DNA from 3 places in the Neobacillus sp. SAB-20_R2A genome. Region 2 is predicted to be linked to each of the others. Evidence: riboswitches for the same ligand, from Rfam matches in the RefSeq annotation. Region 2 holds a riboswitch; each other region holds the start of a gene.

What was found. Region 2 has a riboswitch for cobalamin ahead of V5M37_RS18595 (ribonucleoside-diphosphate reductase subunit alpha). Riboswitches for the same ligand answer to the same signal wherever they lie in the genome.
Region 1: linked by a shared signal. The riboswitch ahead of V5M37_RS15705 (helical backbone metal receptor) and the one ahead of V5M37_RS18595 (ribonucleoside-diphosphate reductase subunit alpha) in region 2 are both predicted to bind cobalamin.
Region 3: linked by a shared signal. The riboswitch ahead of V5M37_RS11610 (hypothetical protein) and the one ahead of V5M37_RS18595 (ribonucleoside-diphosphate reductase subunit alpha) in region 2 are both predicted to bind cobalamin.

What each region holds. Positions count from the first base shown of each region.
Region 1 covers NZ_CP145895.1:3,214,864-3,220,642, reverse strand. The annotation lists gene V5M37_RS15710 (hydantoinase B/oxoprolinase family protein) at 1-1,636, shown strand, start outside; cobalamin riboswitch at 1,884-2,073, shown strand; gene V5M37_RS15705 (helical backbone metal receptor) at 2,242-3,222, shown strand; gene V5M37_RS15700 (FecCD family ABC transporter permease) at 3,219-4,259, shown strand; gene V5M37_RS15695 (heme ABC transporter ATP-binding protein) at 4,263-5,120, shown strand; gene V5M37_RS15690 (cobyrinate a,c-diamide synthase) at 5,107-5,779, shown strand, end outside.
Region 2 covers NZ_CP145895.1:3,841,874-3,847,652, forward strand. The annotation lists gene V5M37_RS18595 (ribonucleoside-diphosphate reductase subunit alpha) at 1-1,528, opposite strand, end outside; cobalamin riboswitch at 1,666-1,866, opposite strand; gene V5M37_RS18600 (OsmC family protein) at 1,953-2,402, opposite strand; gene V5M37_RS18605 (cysteine hydrolase family protein) at 2,685-3,218, opposite strand; gene V5M37_RS18610 (LLM class flavin-dependent oxidoreductase) at 3,344-4,345, opposite strand; gene V5M37_RS18615 (hypothetical protein) at 4,472-4,615, opposite strand; gene V5M37_RS18620 (hypothetical protein) at 4,652-4,789, opposite strand; gene purU (formyltetrahydrofolate deformylase) at 4,908-5,779, opposite strand, start outside.
Region 3 covers NZ_CP145895.1:2,364,445-2,370,223, reverse strand. The annotation lists gene V5M37_RS11625 (transglycosylase domain-containing protein) at 1-813, shown strand, start outside; gene V5M37_RS11620 (ECF transporter S component) at 830-1,411, opposite strand; gene V5M37_RS11615 (DUF4430 domain-containing protein) at 1,411-2,079, opposite strand; gene V5M37_RS11610 (hypothetical protein) at 2,082-3,380, opposite strand; cobalamin riboswitch at 3,516-3,708, opposite strand; gene ribE (6,7-dimethyl-8-ribityllumazine synthase) at 3,846-4,313, opposite strand; gene V5M37_RS11600 (bifunctional 3,4-dihydroxy-2-butanone-4-phosphate synthase/GTP cyclohydrolase II) at 4,332-5,525, opposite strand; gene ribE (riboflavin synthase) at 5,563-5,779, opposite strand, start outside.

The sequences.
Region 1 (5,779 bases), 630 kb from region 2:
TCCAATCCCTGTCATTAATGATGTGAAAAGTTTAATCGCCGCTAATATTACCGCCGAACGAAGGGTTAATGCGCTGATCGATAAATACGGTTTAGAGGATTACAAGCGGTATTGTGAAATTAACAAGGATTTAGCCGAACAAACGATTCGCAAACGCATCCGGGATATTCCAAATGGAGTTTATCACACAAAAGAATGGGTGGAGTACGATGGCCATGGAGCGGATAATCTCTATCCGGTGGAATGTAAATTAACAGTGGAAGAAGATCACCTCCATGTTGATTTAAGTGGATCCTCCCCACAGGCAGATGGGTTTATCAATGCGGGACCAGGTGCTATTTATGGAGGTTTGTATGGCGTCATTGCGATGACCATTGGCTGTGATATTCCGGTCAATGCAGGAATGCTGCGACCGCTCACAATTGAACTCGGACCGCCTGGAACGATTGTAAACCCTGTGATCCCGGCTCCTGTTTCGTGCGGGCACATGGAAACAACAGGAAAAGCGGGTAAAGCTTTTTACGAGGGAATTTTTAAAGCGTTGCAGCTCAGCGAAAATCCTTGGCTGAGGAACCGGGTTGCTGCGATTGGTCACAACAATTGGCCGGGGAATTCTTGGGTCGGGTTGGATCAATATGGCCAGTATACAGCGTTTCCTGCATTTGATTGCGGTTCTGGCGGTGTGGGTGCCCAGGCTACCTGCGATGGACTGGATATTGGCGCATTTGAAATGCAGCAGAATAATGGAATTCCTGATGTGGAAACAAATGAAGGGCTGTACCCGATGTTTTATTTTTACCGAAAAATTAACGTGAATTCCGGAGGTCCCGGATATCATCGCGGCGGTCAGGGAATGGATTATGCCTGGATGCCGTACAACAATCAAGGATTACTCGGTACCATTGAAAACGCCTGTGCCGAAATGCCTGCACATGGCACTCTGGGCGGATACCCGGGTGGAACGAGTTCTTTTAATAAGATTGATGAATTTGATATCAACCAGTTCATTGCCGAACATGGACGTCTGCCAATTCCTAATGAGCTTACCAATTATACGACCCTTCCCAACCATATTGCCGGAATGCCTCTTGGTCCAAAGGCAGTGTTTAAGCAAGTGACAGGCGGCGGGGCCGGAATCGGAGATCCGTTATTGCGTCCAATTGAAAAGGTGGAAAAAGATTTACAGGATGGATATATTACCCCTGATCTGGCTGAAAAAGCGTATGGAGTAATCTGGAATGCATCTGAACGAAGAGTTGACTTAGAGGCAAGCCATGAAAAACGCCGCTCCATTCGTCGTGACCGGATCGGCCGGAATCCTGAAGTTGAGGTCTCTGAACAGGAGAAATTAAAGGTTCCGTTAAAATTTGTCAATAAAGCAGGCAAAAAATTAGTTTCTTGTAACTTCTGCGATCATGAACTGTCCGAAAGCAATATGAACTGGAAGGAAGGAGCCGTACAGCGAAAAGCTGATTTAGTGGAAACGATGTCTGAACTGGGGATTTATGTCCAGCCCCGGGAATCTGGGAAGGCTGAACTACACGAAGCAATTTGTCCTTCCTGCGGCACCTTACTGCAATCAGACGTGTTAACGGAAGATGTTAAAGAATTTAACGATTATGTCCTCACAAACTAATCATTAGATAGTCACGACAAACTGAGTTCAGCTTACTGGACTCAGTTTGTCGTTATTTCCTAAATCAATAATTATATTATGTTAATTTAATGAGGAATATCTTTTCCTAAATCGATGATATAAGGAAGTAAATATGCCCCCTTTCTTAATTAGTAAGCATGGTCTTTTCTTTTATCCCTAAACCAAATATTTGCTAATCATGAAGTATTTGCTATAATACTAGTTGAGTAATTTGCTTGACCAATTGAATCTGACATAGCTAGTAGGTGCCTTATCATTGGATAAGGTTAAAAGGGAAGCCGGTGTGAATCCGGCGCGGTCCCGCCACTGTTATTCGGGGATAACCTCGCAATACCACTGTTCCAGTTAAGGAATGGGAAGGAGAGGAAGTCATGTTACCCGTAAGCCAGGAAACCTGCCTATTAAGCTTGCCAACGAAATCCTTCGCGGAAAAGGATCGGCATAATCAGTATAAATATGTTTATTTTTTCTGATTTTCGCGCGCCCTGTTTCCGAATGGAAGCAGGGCTTTTTCGTTGTTATGGGAAAGACTTCAAGATATCAAGCTCATCTCGAACTATAAACGAAGGGAAGAGAATGGAGCAATGAAAAAGTTTTTGGCATTAATTTTGACTGTAGTAATGATGGTGACGATCAGCGCATGTGGGACAGCAAATGAATCTTCAGGTGCAGATAAAAACCGAAAATCCGAAACAGCAACGAAGGAGGTAACAGACAAAGCAACCGTTTACCCGCTTACAGTAAAGGATGCAACGGGTACTGAATTAACTTTTGATAAGGCCCCGGAACGTATTGTTTCCACCTCTCCATCAGAAACGGAAATTCTTTTCGCTCTAGGCCTAGGCGATAAAATTTACGGTGTATCTGATTATGATGATTACCCTAAAGAAGCAGCGGCAAAGCCAAAAGTAGGCGGGGTGACAAAGCCAAATGAGGAAGCCATTATGGCGGCTAATCCGGATTTAGTGATTGGCGGCATTTCAATGAAGGATGATATTGCAGAGAAATTTCGTGGTCTAGACCTTAAGGTATATAAAACTGAGCCGAAAAAGATTGAGGATATTTTAAATAATATTATCCAAATTGGCATCATTACAGATACTCAGGAAAAAGCAGAAAAACTCGTGGCTCAAATGAAGGAAGATATTCGCACAGTAACACAAGCTGCTGCAACCATTAAGGAAGAAGATAAGAAAAAAGTCTATATTGAATTTTCTCCAGGCTGGACGGTTGGCAAGGGTGAATTTATGGATGAACTGATTACGATGGCGGGCGGTGTTAATATTGCCTCAGATATGAAAGGCTGGAACGCCATCAATGAAGAGAAGATCATCCAGGATAACCCGGATGTCATTCTGTATTCCGCAAATGTTGTTGATGATAAGTCTGGCAAACCGCTAGAGGAATTAATTAAATCTAGAAGCGGCTGGGATAAGATTACAGCTATTAAAGAAGGTCGACTGACGGGGATCGAAGGAAATATTATGTCGAGACCTGGACCAAGAATAACAGATGCACTGAAGCAAATTGCCGAAGCCATTTATCCGGAATCGTTTAAGAAATGAAAAGAAGATTAGCAATATGGGGGGGAGCGGGTTTCGTTCTCCTTCTTTTCTCAGGGGTAATTAGTTTATCGCTTGGTTCTGCTAATCTGCCGCTTTCGCAAGTTTGGGGAATTCTCTTACACCAGCTGCCTTTTTTAGATAGTTTCATAGATTCCAACTGGCCTGAATCAGCTGAGCAAATCATTTTAAAAGTTCGTTTGCCACGGGTTTTTCTTGCCATTCTTGTTGGAGCGTGCTTATCACTTGCTGGTGCTGGCTTTCAAGGAGTGTTACGCAACCCGTTAGCAGACCCGTATACATTAGGGGTAGCATCTGGGTCAGCGGTAGGTGCTGCTTTCATCATTTTATTCGGGTTTCATACTAGTTTATTTGGTATTTGGACGATACCATTGGTTGCATTTGTGACAGGGCTGATTAGTTTGCTTGTTGTACTCCGTTTAGCAAATGTACATGGAAAGTTTAAACTAGAAACAATCATTTTATCTGGGGTTGTCGTTTCTGCTTTTCTGGGGTCACTTGTTTCCTTTATGGTGTCACTGTCCGATCAGGTGGTGAATGAAATCGTTTTTTGGCTGATGGGAAGTTTAGCCCTAAGAGGTTGGTCATTTACGTTTGTGCTCTTGCCATATTTAGCATTTGGAATCGTGGTGTTGCTGTCGTATGGACGTTCACTAAATTTATTTGCATTAGGAGAGCGGCAGGCAGCACATTTGGGTGTCAACATTAAACGGACACGGCTCGTTGTGTTGGTCGTTTCCACCTTAATCACTTCTGCTGCAGTGTCAATCGTAGGAACGATTGGTTTTGTCGGACTTGTCGTCCCACACCTAGTGAGGCTTATCGTTGGGCCGGATTACCGATTATTACTGCCATTGTCAGTGATATTTGGTGCCATATATGTCCTTTGGGCAGATACGATTGCCCGTACATTACTTAGCCCAACGGAGATTCCGCTCGGGGTTGTGACCGCATTTCTTGGCGCTCCATTCTTTGCGTACTTGCTTCGTAGAAACAAGCAAATGACAGGGGGAAGTTGATGGATGTTAATTGAAGTGGAAAGCTTAAGCAAACGGTTTGATAACCAGTCTGTGCTTGATGAAATTAGTTTTTCTGTCAAACGTGGAGAATGCTTGGGGATCATTGGACCAAACGGAAGCGGCAAGTCTACATTGCTAAAGCTATTGTCGGGAGTCGATAGCGCGACGACCGGAAAAATTGAATTAAATGGGAAACTGATTGAACAATATACCCGTAAGGAACTAGCTAAATGGTTGGCAGTATTGCAGCAGGAATCTCTACCTCCAATTGGATTTACGGTAAGAGAGGTTATCGAAATGGGGAGGTTTCCTTTTCAAAATTGGCTCGGAGATGAAAAAACAGAGATTGAACCACTAATCGATTCCATTATAGAGAAAATGGGTTTATCTGAGTTAAGTGATCGCCTGCTTGAAAGCCTAAGTGGAGGGGAGCGGCAGCGTGTAGCTCTTGGAAAGACGATGGCACAGCAGCCGAAGCTTCTAATGCTTGATGAACCGACCACCTATCTCGATATTGGTCATCAAGTACTTTTGATGGATCGGATTCGAGAATGGCAGCAAGAAGATGATATGACCGTAATCGCGGTTCTGCATGATTTAAATATAGCTGCCCTGTACTGTGATCGTTTGCTGCTGTTACATAATGGGAGAATAGTAGCGGCTGGAGCGCCGAAGCATATCATTCGAGCAGATTTGATCCAACAAGTTTACGGTACTACACCCATTGTAATGGAACACCCTGTTTATGGAGTCCCACAAATTATCCTTCAAGGAGAAAGAATAGTGGAGCGTACAGTTCCTATGAGGAGAGGTAAAGAAGGAATCAGTAGAAAGCGGAGGAATAGCTATGTCCATCAATAGAATAGTAGTTGCAGGTACGGGTAGTGGTGTTGGCAAAACAACACTGACAATTGGTTTAATGGCAGCGTTAAGAAAGCGTGGTTTAACAGTTCAAGGCTTTAAATGCGGTCCTGACTATATTGACCCTTCTTATCATACATCTGTCACCAAACGAGTTTCTCGTAATTTAGACAGTTGGATGCTTACACATGATCGAGTGTTGGATATTTTCACACATGGAAGTCGTGAAGCAGATATTTCGATTATAGAAGGAGTGATGGGATTTTTTGATGGGAAAAGTCCGGAAACGAATGAAGGCAGTACGGCAGAGATCAGTATCATAACCAAAAGTCCTGTATTGCTCGTTGTCAATTGTGAAAGCATGGCCCGAAGTGCAGCAGCGATTGTGAAGGGGTTTCAAATGTTTGCGGAGGGTCACAATATTGTAGCAGTCATCGCCAACAAAGTTGGGAGCGAAGGGCATTTTCAGCTTGTCAAAAAAGCGATTGAACAGGAATGTCATGTTCCTGTGATCGGCTATTTGAAACGAGAGCTAAATATTGAAATCCCAGAAAGACATCTTGGACTTATTCCTTCCATTGAAAGAGGAGAACTTACTCCATTTTTCGATCAATTAGGAGACTTAGTTTTAGAGACGATTGATATGGACAAGCTGCTTG
Region 2 (5,779 bases):
AACGCTCCATTACCTTAGCCGGGACTGCTTTTGCAAGATTAATAGACGATAGATTACATACCACGAAATCACCAGGTTTTCGAACAATTACTATATTTCCTTCCTGATCCTGGTATTCGTTAACAATTTTTGTGGCTGACATATTTTGCGTGATTTCCGTACAAAGGTTGCTGCAGAAAATCGAGGTACGGCCCTTCCCTAATAGATGTTTATTGGGATTTTGCCGGTTGACCTCGTCCCGGTAAAACATATACGGCGTCCCCGTTTCCAATTGCACCATCATGATTCGCGCCATAATATCCATAGCCCTATACGTTTTTCGCGGCAGTAACGGATGGTTAACAGCCTCTTCATATTTATCCCTAAAATATTTCCGGTCAATTTCATCGTAAAAATCCTCTAGCCCTAGGGGATTTCCATTCGCATCTTTCCAGCCCATCACCTGTTTCACTTGATGAGGACAAAAGGTATGCCACTCGCCGATGCTTCTGCCATTCCCATCGGTCTCCTGCAGTTTTTCCATAAAAAGATCCGGCACGCAGACACCTGTAAAAATATCATGTGCTTTCCGGCGTTCGTCCCCATTGTTCGTTTTCAAATCCAGGAACCCGTTCATTAGATCCTTGTGAAACAAATCCAAGTAAACAGCAATTGCCCCCTGGCGCTGGCCTAATTGATCAACACTGACGGCCGTATCGTTGACCAATTTAACCCATGGTACGACACCGGAGGAATTACCCTTGAACTTTTTAATGTCTGAGCCTAATGCCCTCACCTTCCCAAAGTAAATCCCAATCCCGCCGCCATCTTTGCTTAACCGGGCAATGTCCCAGTTATTTAAATAGATGCCATCAAGGGAATCGTCCACCGTATCAATGAAGCAGGAGGACAGCTGGCCAAAGCTTTTTCCGGCATTCGCCAAGGTGGGGGTGGCGACAGTCATATATAAATTACTCAATGCCCAGTAAGCTTCTTTTACCAGTTTTATCCTCACGCCCCTTTTCTCGTATTTCATGATTGTCATAGCAATGATCATGAAACGTTCCTGCGGTAGTTCGAAAATGTTCCGATTATGGTCCCGGGCAAGATAACGGTCTGCCAATAGGAATAACCCTATGTAATTAAATAATTCATCCCGCTCAGGATTAATCTCTTTCGCTAATTCCTCTACTTCCTCTTTCGTATATAGATTTAATAGGTCACTAGAATAAATCCCTATACTACTTAAATGTATAATTAAGCTGTGTAGATCCCCATATTTTAGTGAAGAATCATAGCCTCTATTCTCTGCTGCATTAATATAGAGTTCATACAGATATAAGCGGGCCGCAACAAAAGTCCAATCCGGCTGGTCCATTGCAATTTTGTTGACTGCATATAATAATCCCTGCTGATTTGCCTCCTCTTTTGACATATCTAGCTCCATAATTTGTTTTTCCAGCCCCGTTGTATCCAGCTTGTATTTCATCGAAACTTCCTTAATCGATTCTAAAACTTCGTATAAATCTGATTTTTCCTGTGTGGTCATGGTTTTCCCCCTATAAATAAAAAATCCGCTTCGGGTGGATCCGAGCGGATGAAACGAGCAAACAACAAAAAAAGAAAGAGGAAACCATGCCTTCTTTTCTGTCGCCGTCGTTTCCTCTTCTCAATCCCCGAAGAAGTTGAAACATCTTAAGAAAGACAGGTCTCCTGACTTATGCATCACTCTACTCTAAGCCCTTCCCGTATAAGCACCTATTTTCATAAGCATTCTTATACAGTGGTTTGCTCATTTCGTCAGCATTTACAGTTGCGGGGGCAGTTCCGGCATCACACCGGATTCCCTATTAAGCCGTATTCGGCGTCTCTCTTTAAGGATAACACAATATATAGTTTTTAGTTTTATAAACAAAACAATATATAGAAAAACTAATATAAATATTAGTACAAGCTCATTTTTTGGTCAAGTATTATTTTCCATCAACGACAACATTTGGCTCTACTGAAATATCGATACTTGGCCGTAATGTCTGAGAAATAAAGCAAGCTTTTTCAGCCCGGACTGCAATCTCTAGCAATTTTTCTGGAGAGACCCCCGAGTCACTATTAATATAAAAAACTGGACGATGGATAATTTGTTTAAACTTCAATTTGCCATCCTCCCTGTCAACTACACCCTCAGAACCAACCTCGAGTTTTTCTAACTCAATTTTACGATTCCCCAGCATCGCCCCTAGTGTAATCATATAACAATTATTGGAAGAAGAAATAAGCAGCTCCTCCGGATTTGACCCGATTCCTGGACCCTCCATATCCGCCGGTGCGGAGACAGTAATATCAAGCACGCCTCCTTGAATATGTCCCTTTCCATTCCGGTCTCCCTGCCAGCTGCCATTTACTTTAAAGTGAAAGCTTTCCATTTTGCAAATACCCCTTTACGATTTATTTACGAACCATCCTTATTAACCTTTCAACAAAAATTCCTAAAACCCTGCAAAAAATGACAAAAAGGAATCTTACATTTTTCAATGTAAAATTCCTCTATTCTTCCCTTTAATGTGCATGGTGATTATGATGGCGGTGGAACATTTGATGATTAGAATCCACTGCCATGATCAAAACTCCTAAGCCCATCTCCACAATCCCAACAATCAGAAAAATCAGCAATTTTTAGCGAGACATACGTTGCAAAAAGTCTTAATTTAAAAGATAACCTTATCCGCCTTTACAATAGCAATCTGATGTTCAGGAGTTTTCACCCCTCTTAGTGTACTATTATGGAGATTTATTATTTGCTCGGCAGTATAAACGCCGTCAACGGTGGTATGACCATCCTCAACTAATGTAACATCAAAACCTTGTGATAAGGCCGCACGGCAAGTCGTATCAATGCAGAATTCCGTTCTAACTCCGACCACAACAAGGTGGGTCACACCGCGCTTTTGCAACTCTTCTTGTAATTCCGTTTGATAAAAAGAATCTGCCGCCCGTTTATAGATCACAATATCCTGCTCGCGTGGAGTAATCCCAGGAGCAAACTGCCAAAACTGTGTTCCCCTTGCTAGTAAATCCCCCTTCGGACCTTCAAACTGAATATAAAAGACCGGGACATTTTCCCTTTCCGCTTTAACAATCATCTTTTGTATCACAGAAAACGTTTCATCCTTTTTATAAGTCCCCCAAAGCGGACCTAACTGAACGTCTATAACCAATAATGATGATTTTCCTTCTCCCATTAATCCATTCCCCTTTCAGCGAATTTTTTAATTGCCCCACTAATTTTACATCTTTTTCCATAAAATTCGTACAAATAAGATAATAAAAAAGCGCAAATATCCCGCAAGATATTTGCACTTTTTTTCTATTTCCCTTCCACAATTTCCTTCAATATCTCATACGACCGTTTTTGTTTTTCAACATCATAAATATAGGTAACAGCCATAAGTTCATCCACATTATATTTTTCCTGAAATGCTGACAACTGCTCCCGGACGGTCTCTTTACTTCCCAACATCGTCATTCTGGACATGGACATCACCATTTCCTTCTCCATTGGAGTCCAAATTTGTTCCATATTTTCAACCGGCGGCTGCAATGGCATACGGGAACCGCGAACAACATTTAGGGAAAATTGCCGCATCGTAGTTGATAAGAAACTTGCTTCCTCGTCTGTTTCGGCAGCAACCACGTTTAAACAAACCATCATGTATGGCTGATCCAAATACTCAGACGGCTGGAACCGGCTGCGATAAATCGAAATCGCATCCTCCATGTATCTTGGCGCAAAGTGGGAGGCAAAAACATATGGAAGTCCCAGACTTGCCGCCAAGTAAGCAGAATCTGTCGAGGAACCAAGAATATAAATAGGGATATTCGTTCCTGCCCCAGGATATGCACGGACATAACCTTGCTGGTCTTCAGGTCCAAAATACGTTTGCAACGCTTTAACATCTTCAGGAAACGTAAAAACAGAATCATTTTTCGAACGTCTTAGTGCATTTGCTGTCATCATGTCTGTTCCAGGAGCGCGGCCGAGACCAAGTTCAACCCGCCCCGGATAAATGGTTGCCATCGTTCCGAATTGTTCAGCAACTACCAATGGGGAGTGGTTCGGGAGCATAATCCCGCCCGAGCCCACGCTAATTTCATTTGTATGTTCTAAGGTATGTTTTATTAAAATGGCCGTCGCAGAACTGACTAGTGTCGGGGTATTATGGTGTTCCGCAATCCAATAGCGTTTATATCCCATTTTTTCAACTGCCTGTGCTAAATCAACCATTGCTTCAATCGCTTGTTTTGAATCCTGTCCTTCTCGAATTGGGGCAAGGTTTAATACGGAAACTGGTATATGGATATTTGTCATTATTTATAAGTCCTTTCTTTAAACAGATACACTACTATAGTAACAATGACAGTTTAGGAACAAAAATTAAATGCTTATGTAAAAAGAAAAAGGTGTCACAACATACAGACACCCTTTATCTTCATATTAATTGTTATTATTCTTCTGCTGAATCGAAACATGTTTCGGTGGTTTAGGATAGTCTGCTTTTTCTGAATCATCGGGACCGGTTAAAGTATTTCTCTGATCTAATACCTTTCCTGAGTACTCAATTGGATTTTTATCTGCCATTTTTTTCACCTCATTTTTTATTGGATTTAAGTAAGTTTAAACTTCATTTCCTTTTTCGCCATATTTCATTCTTCTTTCAGCTTCGCTCATCCGGTTTTGCGGCGGTTTGGTTTTATTGAGTGCCTTCTTTAATTCCACCGTTGCATCATCGTTTGTGTTATATTTCTTATCCATGAAATTCACTCCTTTTCGTTTTTATTATGAACTGAATTAAAAGCTTCATTCTTCCAGACTAACGCAAAAAAGCCCCCCATTATCACGGGATGGCTTTTAAAAATATATGAACTTCGCATTAAAAGACAATCGTCTTATTCTCATGGACAATAACCCGGTCTTCTAAATGCCATTTGACCGCACGCGCTAATACACTCCGCTCGATTGAACGGCCGATTTTCTTTAGAGCCTCAACATTCGAACGGTGGTCAACCCGGGCAATATCCTGCTCGATAATTGGCCCCTCGTCCAAATCATTGGTCACGTAATGGGAGGTGGCCCCGATTAATTTTACACCGCGACCATATGCCCGTTCATACGGCCGCGCCCCAATAAAGGCTGGCAGGAACGAATGGTGGATGTTGATAATTTTATTCGGGTTAGCAGCCACAAAGTTCGGCGTCAAAATTTGCATATAGCGGGCCAGCACAATGACATCAATTTCATGTTCCTTGAGGAGCTGCAATTGCTTGGCTTCAACCTCCGCACGGATGTCCTTATTGGCAGGAATATAGTAGAACGGAATATTCAGTCCTTCAACCACATCCCTAGCCTCTTCATGATTGCTGATGACAAGAGCGATGTCCGTCAATAAATCACCGCTTTGCCATTCCCATAAGAGTTCAAGCAGACAGTGCAATTCCTTTGATACAAAAATCGCCGTTCTTTTCAACTCAAAAACCGGTCTAAAGCTCCATTCCATTGAAAACTGCGCAGCGATCTCAATAAATTTTTGTTTCATTTCCTGAGCTTTATCTTTTAAAGAGGGGCATTCAAATTCAATTCTGATGAAAAAACGCCCGCCCTCTGGATTAGTAGAATACTGATTGGACTCAATAATATTTGCATTGTAGGAATATAAAAATTGCGAAATGGCAGCCACAATACCCGGTTGATCCGGACAACTGACTAAAAGCCTGCCGCGATTTTGATTCTTCTCTTGAAATTGTT
Region 3 (5,779 bases), 1.5 Mb from region 2:
GTTCCGGCCGTTTGGCTGTTGAATCAGGTAGGTTTAAACAAGGGACTTGATTCCTTGAAACGTTTCGGTATTCCTGTAGAAAAAGAAGATAGAAATCTAGCAGTCGCACTTGGTGGGATGAGTAAAGGCGTTTCCCCTCTGCAGATGGCCAATGCTTACACTGTTTTTCCAAATGGCGGGAAGCGTCAGGACAGCCATTTGATTACAAAAATTGTTGGCCCAACAGACAATATTATTGCTGAACGTGAAGCTAAAACAACCAAAGTGACCTCTAAAAAGGTCGCAAATGAAATGACCTCCATTCTTCTAAATGTGGTTGAATCTGGAACAGGTCAAAAAGCCCGCATCCCGGGAGTACAAATTGCCGGGAAAACCGGTTCAACTCAGCTTCCGTTTGCAGATATAAACGGCACTAAAGATCAATGGATGGTCGGCTATACACCAAATTTGGTAGGGGCCATTTGGATTGGTTTTGACCAAACGGACCGCCAGCACTACCTGCCAAGCTCAAGTTCTTCAAATGTCGTGCCTATTTTTAGAGAAATCATGAGAACATCAACAACCTCTCTTCCAAAAGAAAATTTTGATGTTGTGTCCATAAATGCTAAGCTAGCAGGGGAAACAAATCCTGCAGCAAACATACAAGACCAAGCAGAAGAAATTGGTAAAGAATTAAATGAAAATGCCAAAAAGATTGGGAACACGATAAAAGAACAAGCACCTGAATGGAAAAAGGGTTTGGAGGAAGTACTCTATAATGTTGGCGAAAAGGTCGATTCGTTGATTCAAAAACTGCAGAGTATGCAAAAATAGCACGCCGCTCGGCGTGCTATTTATCATCTGTTAACTCGATTGGGTTTTGATGAAATGTTTTTTCCTTATGCCTTTGTAAAAGCTTTAGCAGGACTGGACCAAGGGTTAAATAAAACAAAAAGTTGCCGGCCGCATGATATAAATCAAACGGGATCCCTCTTAGGTAGTAAACCCAAAAAGCAGCCGGACCGCCAATGATGAAAACATTTAAGGATACCATAAATCCAAAAAACAGCCCGGTAAAACCGGCGTATACCGATAAAAGCAGATGGGGAATTTTCTCATAAAACCTTCCAATTACGCCCGATACAACGGCAACTGCTCCCCATGCTATCAGCTGCATCACAACAAAAGGACCAAAGCCTAACACCAGGTTTGAACCCAAAACCGTCAGAACAGCAATAATCAGACCAAACCTTACTCCATAAATCAAGGCAGAGCAAATTATTATAACCGTTGATGGCTGGACGTTTGGAATCATCCCCATATAAATCCTGCCAACAATACTCAAGGTTGCTAGGCACGCCATCAAGGTCATGTTTCTTAACGATAAAAGGTTCCGTACCCTGGGCCTAAATATGGAAAGAACGCTCTCCATCACTTGTCCTCCCTATAATCGACAACATAATTCCACTCTAATGTGTCGCCCGGATTAACATCCTTTATGCCGGATGAGCGGTCTCCTTTGACTCCATTTATTCTGTAGCTCCATCCGCTGTATGGCCCTTTGTCAAACTCACGCCAGCCGCCAATACCTTTTGTATATAACGTGGCACCTGAACCAGTAGTTTCCAGCTTTATGCCAGCCTCCTGACAGACTTGTTTTAAAACATCAGCTGCTTTCGTTTGATTGTTTATTTCAACTGACCGCGGTGCAATTAAATAGCCATCAGGCGTCTTTACTGAAACAGTTACTGTGTCTTGCTTTTTTTCTTCGACCGGTGCAGATGCTGGTGCCGTACTGCCCGCTGGCTGCTGCGTTACCGTTGAAGTTTGTTTTACAGGCTGAGTAGTAATTACTTTTACGGTTGAATTCTTTCCAGCTGTATCAGATGACGTTGCTTCCGCATTGGAAACAATCCCTTCCACATTCTTTACAGTTTCCGCAGCAGTTTGCTGATCCTGCTGAACTTGTTTAACCTGAGGGGTGGTGGTTGTCGTTGTAATCGTTTTGCCCGGAGTATAGCCATATAAAGCATAGCCAATCCCGCCGATAACCAAAAGCCATGATGCAATATCACCGATGATTTTCTGCCAGCCTTTCATGGTTACACCCCCAAGAACTTTCTTCTAAGAATTAAAGCCAGTGCCCCAATAAATGCGGTAGTGCCTCCTACCTTAAGGTTATTGGAATTGATGGTACCACTTTCTTTTTCAACTTTTACCTCAACTTTGGGTTCACCAGCTGCTGTTTGAACCGCGGCAGGCTGCTGGACGACTATCACTTGCGGCTGTGAAGATGTGTTTCCTGCAGCTCCAGCTGTGCCAGCATTATTGTTTGTAATGATTTCTCTAATTACCTCTTTCGTGGACTCTGAGACAGGCAATTTTGAAACGTCTGTTGTCGGCGTAACAGTCACATAATTATTGTTGTTTACTACTGTTGGTGTTGGAGCAGGTGTAGATGGCTGGGCTGGTGTTGATTCCACCGGCAGCGGTGCAGAGAAGTGAAAAAGTCTATCACCATTCTTAAATAGGTCATATGCTACTAGCGCTTGAAATGCCTGTTCAGTTGCCATTGAGTTTTCGGCTGTTTCACTTTTCAGCCATTTAAAACCATCTTCCCATGGCTGTGTCTTATATGATAGCAATGCTTTAACTGGATTAGTAGACCCCTTAACAAAATCACCAGCGGTCGGATCAACTCCTACTGAGGATAAACCGATAATTGCTTGAGAGGTAGAGTTAGCGTTATCACCACTGAAAGAATCGCCAAATTCCGCATTAGCACCTTCTGAAGTCTTTAAGAAATTAACAGCATTATCAATATCAGCCTTTACAACAGGATCATCTTTGTGGGCAGATAAAGCGGTAAGCGCCATACCTGTAGAATCAACGCTAGCCGTACCATCCCAGCCTGCCCATCCGCCTGTTGGCAGGTCAGAGGCTGTAATCCTATCAATCAGCTTCTGCTTGGTCCATAGTGCATCAGCTGGAATATCGTAATCACCGGAATCTAATGCGATTAAAGCATAGATATAAGCTGTTGTAGATATTAATGTTGTATCACTATAAGCTTTCTTAATTAGGTTCTGACCTTTATAATTTTGTGGGTTTTCCCCTAGTGCACGAAGTGCTAATATAATCTTATGCAATTCAGTACCCTTCACATCCCCTGTTAAACGAACATCTAACTTATCAAGATAAGCTGTCTTATTAGATGCTGTCAGCTTACCTGCTCTACCGAGAGTTATTATATGCCAATCTGAGTCTAATACTGACGATTGAACATGCAGTGCTGTCTTGTGGATCTGGTCTGAAACATTCTCTTCGGCGTACACATTGATTGGCAGCGAAAGTGCCAGTGCACCAATCAACATGATTGCCTTAATCTTGGTTAGTTTCATTTTCTTCTCTCCCTTTCTATCTTTACCCCAAAATTGGCATAAAAAAATCCTCCTATCAGTTAGGAGGAGGTGTTATGTATGCTAAGTAACAAACGAGTGACGTTTCCTGCTTAACACTCTCCTATCCACGTAGGCATTTGTGTTTAAAAACAGGCAGGTTTCCTGGCTCATGGTCATTGCTTCCTATGTCTTCCCATCTATTAAGACAGTGACATCGTATAGGTTGCTCCCATTTACAGTGGCGGGACCGCGTTGGCTTTTAACCAACTTCCCTATTAAGCTAAGAGTCTTGTTTTAAGACTTTAGCACCTGTTTTTTAAAGATTATTTTTTTATGCTGTTATTATTATAGTAAAAGTCTGGTTCATTTGTATATGTTTTTGTTTTTACTTTCTTCTTTTTAAATCAATTTATTGAATTAAACAAGCAAGGAGCAACCCTAAAAAGGTGCCCCCATAGCCTTCTATTATTCAAAATTTCTTGTTAGGTTGGCCATTTCGATGGCGCCAGAAGCAGCATCCCAGCCTTTGTTGCCTGCTTTTGTACCAGCCCGCTCGATTGCCTGCTCGATTGAATCTGTGGTTAATACCCCAAAAATAACCGGAATGCCAGTGTCAAGCGTGATGCGGGATACTCCTTTTGCCACTTCATTACACACGAAATCAAAATGTGGTGTAGAACCGCGGATAACAGTACCAAGTGTGATAACTGCATCATATTTTTTGCTGTCCGCCATTTTTTTAGCGATTAATGGAATCTCAAATGCGCCTGGAACCCACGCGACATCCACATCAGCATCATTCACTCCATGGCGCTTTAAAGCATCCTGTGCCCCAGACAATAATTTGCTTGTAATAAATTCATTAAAACGTCCTACTACGATTCCGACTTTCAGTCCTGTACCAACTAAATTTCCTTCAAAAATATGTCCCATTTCTATTCCTCCGTATTTTTAATAATGAAGCAGATGGCCTAATTTATCATGTTTGGTTTTTAAATAGCTTTCATTTTCTGGTCTCATTTCCATTTGCAGCGGTACCCGCTCGACGACTTCCAGGTCGTAGCCCTTTAGGCCCTTAATTTTACGCGGATTATTCGTTAATAACATCATTTTTCTGATGCCAAGATCTCTTAAAATTTGTGCACCAATTCCATAATCCCTTAAATCAGGCTTAAATCCGAGTTTTTCATTTGCCTCTACCGTATCATAGCCTTGTTCCTGAAGCTGATAGGCCTTCATTTTGTTAAGGAGGCCAATGCCTCTGCCTTCCTGGCGCATATACAACAGCACACCATTGCCTGCTTGTTCAATCTGCATTAGGGCGGCGTGGAGCTGCGGACCACAGTCACAGCGGTAAGACCCAAAAACATCACCCGTTAAGCACTCCGAATGAACCCTGACCAGAATTGGCTTCTCCGGGTCAATTTCACCTTTAATGAGAGCAACATGCTCTTTGTCGTCTACCATATTTGAATACCCGATTGCTTTAAAATCGCCATATTCAGTCGGTAACTTGATTTCCACTTCCCGCTTCACCAATTTATCCTTTTGATTTCGGTATTCAATCAGATCTTTGATCGTAATCATTTTCAGGCCCAGCTTATCGGCGATTTTTCTTAGCTGCGGCACCCGGGCCATCGTCCCGTCTTCATTCATGATTTCACAAATGACGCCAGCAGGTTTGGCTCCAGATAGGTTTGCAAGATCTACTGCTGCTTCTGTGTGACCTGTTCTTCTAAGGACGCCGCCTTTTTTAGCGATAAGCGGAAAAACATGGCCAGGACGTTTAAAATCGGCAGCTTTTGACTGAGGATCAATCAAATTCATGATTGTCGCAGACCGTTCAAAGGCCGAAATACCTGTTGTAGAATTTTTATGATCAATGCTGACTGTAAAAGCAGTCCCATGCGGGTCGGTATTGTTCGCTACCATCGGCATTAAATCCAGTTTTTTTGCTAATTCTTCCTCAATCGGAACACAGACAAGGCCTCTCCCATGCGTTACCATCAAATTGATAACCTCAGGAGTTGTTTTTTCGGCAAGCGCTATGAAATCTCCTTCATTTTCCCTGTCCTCATCGTCGCAAACAATGATTACCTTCCCTTGTTTCAATTCTTCGATTGCTTCTTCAATCCTGTCAAACATACCGTATCACTCCTTTGTTCAGTTTTTTCATGCAATTTTATAAAAATCCATTCGCTTCTAAAAATTGGGCCGTAATACCTGATTGGCCTTTAGGCTTCTGATTGTTTGAAAAATTATTCATAAAATGAGCGACATACTTGCCAATCATATCGCATTCCAAATTTACAATCTCACCCGGTCCTTTGTTACCGACCACAGTTTCCGACATCGTATGGGGAATTAACGATAAGGTAAACGAGTTTTCGGTTACTCCA